2 regions of the Oleiphilus sp. HI0080 genome follow, and region 2 is predicted to be linked to the other one. Evidence: predicted binding sites of a transcription regulator. Region 2 holds the regulator's gene; the other holds the start of a gene.
The links. The regulator FliA, encoded in region 2, starts transcription of late flagellar genes. The targets are predictions, from matches to a motif close to CTAAAGTTNNNNNNNNNNCNGCCGATA.
Positions count from the first base shown of each region.

Region 1 (2,180 bases), on a different contig from region 2:
TTAGCTAAAACCGTTGCAACAACACCTGTTTGATCGCTAACAGCGTTAATGGCATCTGCTTTCGCGATCGCACCTGAAGAAGCATAACCTGTAGACTGTGTATCTACAGCACCATCTGAAGCGCCAATCGCTACACCGTTGATTACGATATCGCCAGCAACCAACGCAGTCGATGCGGTACCCGTAAGCGCCGTTTGATCTGCTGTTGAGCTGATGCCAGATGATTCTGTCGCGCCAAGCGTCTCGGTGCCGACTGAACTAAGTGAAATATTCACTTCGTCGCCGACATTCGCGCCAACCTGGAAGTTTTTGTTCTGGAATGAACCGTCAAGAAGCTTTACGCCGTTAAACGAAGCATTCGATGCAGTACGATCAATTTCTTCGATCAGCTGCTGTGCTTCAGCGTTTAGAGATGCACGCTCTGAATCACCGTTCGTTCCGTTCGCAGATTGAACTGCCAACTCACGCAAACGCTGCAAGTTAGTGGTTATCGACTCGATAGAACCTTCCGCTATCTGCGCGAGAGATACGCCATCACCAGCATTACGCGAAGCAACACTCAACCCTTGGACTTGTGTATCTAGCCGGCTAGCGATCGAAAGGCCCGCTGCATCATCTTTTGCACTGTTAATACGCAAACCAGAAGAAAGGCGTTGAAGTGCAGTATCTTGAGCGGACTGTGATTTATCCAAGTTACGCTGAGCGTTCAAGGATGCAATGTTTGTATTAATTATTTGAGGCATATCGTCTCTCCTGTTGAGCAATCTGCTGTTCTACATCGTAGTTCAGACTGCAAGAAACTTCTCGATAGTCGAACTAGTTGAGATGTTTAACGGCACCCAAAAAAATAACTTTACCTAAAACGGCAAGTATATTGTTACGGAGTGTTAAGACGTGTTAAAAGCGGCAAACGCGTGCCGAAAACACGCCATTATATATCCTAGGCCTTTCACGCACTCCGGACGCAAAAAGATATAACTTATTGTTTTGCAATGACTTTAATCTACTAAAAACTTATCTGGCACACTTTTAGCTTTCTTCGATACAAACGGCCGCTTTGTAAGACATCTGCCGAAAATGAATTCGAAAATGCCTGTTTGTATGGCGAGAGGGGAAAACCATGCCACAAATAATTAATACCAACATCGCGTCAATTAACGCGCAACGTAACCTGGATAAGTCGCAAGGTGAAAACCAACAAGCATTGCAGAGACTCTCTTCAGGGTTGCGGATTAATAGCGCCAAAGACGACGCCGCAGGCTTGGCAATTTCAACGCGCTTCTCTGCCCAAGTTCAAGGCCTGTCCGTAGCGATCCGTAATGCAGGCGATGGCGTTTCACTCGCTCAGGTTGCTGAAGGCGCCCTTGGCTCGATGACCGATAATCTATTGCGAATTCGAAGCCTTGCACTGCAGTCTGCAAACGCGACCAACGGTCAGCAAGAGCGTGTCGCGCTCAACGAGGAGGTGCAGCAACTTAAAGCTGAGATACTTCGCGTTATAGAGCAAACGCAATTCAACGGCACGAAGTTGCTCGATGGCACCTTCAGCGATGTGACTTTCCAGATTGGCGCAAACGAAGGCGAAGACGTGAGCTTCGGCATCGAAGGCACAAACTCGAGTCAGCTCGGCGTTTCACCTGCTGATGGTATTTCTTCTTCACCTGGCAGCACTGCCGCTACACCGCCTGTTGCTGCTTTGAGTGCAGGAGATCTCGTTATTAACGGGATCGCCGTTGGCGCATCATCAGGCACAGACGATGCATTCTCGAGCAGCAACAATGACTTGTCTGCCATTTCGAAAGCCGCAGCGATCAATGCCGTATCTGACGATACCGGCGTAAGCGCTACTGTCCAAGGTACTTTTGTAGACGGTAACGGGTTTACGTCTGCAGACGTTGACGGAACAATTGTCGTTAACGGCATCACTATCCAAGTGGTCACCGATGCCGCATTGAGCGAATCGGTCAACCTAAACGCAGTCACTGAATCTATCAACGCGAAAAGCGGCCAGACAGGTGTCACTGCGATTTACAACAACAACCCCAATGAGGGCATACAGCTTGTTGCAGAAGATGGCCGAAACATCATCCTTGCAAACGGAACGGTCAACTCTAACACGGTTGGTCTAGCGGATAGCGCAGCGGCACCAGGCATAACGTACACCGGCTCTTTCACGCTTG
Region 1 is NZ_LWFU01001138.1:1,207-3,386, reverse strand. Features, by position in the region: gene A3751_RS20440 (flagellin) at 1-743, opposite strand, end outside; gene A3751_RS20435 (flagellin) at 1,121-2,180, shown strand, end outside.
Region 1: a site for FliA is predicted at 831-857, ahead of A3751_RS20440 (flagellin). Genes of this name have one in related genera too.

Region 2 (2,180 bases):
TGCTAATAAGATAGCTGAAAGATTCTGATACACCTTATCGGAGTCGTTCGTAAGCTGTTCCAAAAAACCATCCATCCGACCGGAAAGGTCACGAAACTCACTTGGTGTCATCTCTTTTCGGCGAAGCTTTTCCCACTCTGACTTGAGCTGCTTAGCTTCTGTATTCATGTGCGATGCATAGGGCATTGTGTCTTCGACAAGATCCATCGTCTTGTTGGCCGCGTTGCTTGTCATATCGACCACATACGCTAGACGATCCGACGCATCATTAATTTTGGAGAGTTCTTCCTGGCTTTGCGCATCACCGCAATCGATCTGGAAGTTGCGAATAGACTCGTACAAGCTTCGCGTTAAACGGCCGACTTCAACGTAGAGCGTTTTATCGCGAGTCTGATTAATATCGGAGATCACAGCCAACGCAGAAGATATATCTCCCCCGTCTACCGCCTCTTTCAGTTTGTTAGCCTGTTCTTTTAGGAGAAGTTCAAAACCATCGACATCTTCAATATTGCTCGACTCTCCTGAGGTAGAAGTTTGTTCAGTCATAAGCACTCTTTTAGGCGTCGATACGCTCAAAAATCTTTTCGATTTTCTCTTTAAGCACGGCAGCGGTGAATGGTTTTACAACATAACCATTTACGCCTGCTTGCGCGGCAGCAACAATCTGATCGCGTTTTGCTTCAGCCGTCACCATGAGAACTGGGAGTGTTTTAAGGTCATCATCAGCCCGAACTGTCTTGAGCAATTCAATGCCCGTCATACCAGGCATGTTCCAGTCCGTCACTAAAAAGTCATACTTACCGGTTTTAAGCATGGGCAACGCAGTATTGCCATCATCTGCTTCATCGGTATTAGTAAACCCCAAATCTCTCAGTAGGTTTTTAATTATTCGCCTCATCGTAGAAAAGTCATCTACCACAAGGATTTTCATATCTTTATTCAAGTCGACCTCCAATGCTGTCGAAACCTCATATTAGCGCTTCAAACCCTACCCTGAAGTCTAGCCTTTGTTATCAGTCTAGCCAGTTTTTTTACTGCCAAATCAATAGCTTTATCGCATTTAATTAAAATCAGAGTTTTATTCGACCCACTCATGCATACGGGACTTTAAACGCATCGTTGCCTGAGAGTGAATCTGGCTAACACGTGACTCGCTGACATCTAGTATTAGTCCAATTTCCTTAAGATTCATCTCTTCTTCATAATAAAGTGACAAAACAAGCTTCTCACGCTCTGGCAACCCCTCGATTTCACCAGCAAGCGCATGCTTAAACGCATGCACGCTAACGGCTTCACTTGGTCGATCATTCACAGCTGAACTTTCAAACTCGTGGCCACTTCCCTCTGTGTTTTCTGCTAACTCATCCAGCGAGAAAAGCTTGCCAGCGTTGCTATCTTTGAGACAGGTGAAGTATTCATCTAATGTCATTTCAAGCTCTGCGGCGACATCTTCATCGCTCGCATCACCACCTGTGCGAACTTCAACCTTCCGAATGGCTTCCGCGATTCGTCGCGCATTCCTGTGGACCGAACGTGGCACCCAGTCACCTTTGCGCACCTCATCCATCATCGAACCGCGAATACGAATGCCCGCGTAGGTTTCGAAAGTCGCGCCATGGCCTGACTCGAACTTCCCCGCCGCTTCGAGCAAGCCAATCATTCCGGCCTGAATTAGGTCGTCCACCTGAACGCTTTCAGGCAAGCGAGCCATGAGGTGATGCGCAATGCGCTTAACCAGAGGCGCATGCGTAACGATTAACTCTTCTGCGTATTGCGTTTCGTTTTCGTTATACATCTAAATTAACAATAAAAAACCGAGACAGCGTCCCTATTACCATCCCGGTTTCCGAATAAAGGTGATCGTAAGTGTTTGGAGTAACTTAAGCCTGCACCAAACGCTCTACAAAAAACTCCAAATGCCCTCTTGGAGTACTAGGCAAAGGCCATGAATCGGCTTTTTGCGCAAGCTGCTTAAAAGCAATGGACGCCTTTGCTCTAGGATACGCTTCAAGAACAGGGCGCTGACGCTGCACCGCTTTCTTGACATTCTCGTCAAATGGAACGCTTCCTACGTACTGTAGAGCAACATCTAGAAAACGCTCTGTAACGGTCGTTAGCTTCGAAAACAAATGTCGCCCCTCTTCTGGAGAGCGGACCATATTGGCCAGCACTCTAAAGCG
Region 2 is NZ_LWFU01000381.1:3,187-5,366, forward strand. Features, by position in the region: gene A3751_RS06195 (protein phosphatase CheZ) at 1-546, opposite strand, end outside; gene cheY (chemotaxis response regulator CheY) at 557-943, opposite strand; gene A3751_RS06205 (RNA polymerase sigma factor FliA) at 1,079-1,795, opposite strand; gene A3751_RS06210 (MinD/ParA family protein) at 1,881-2,180, opposite strand, start outside.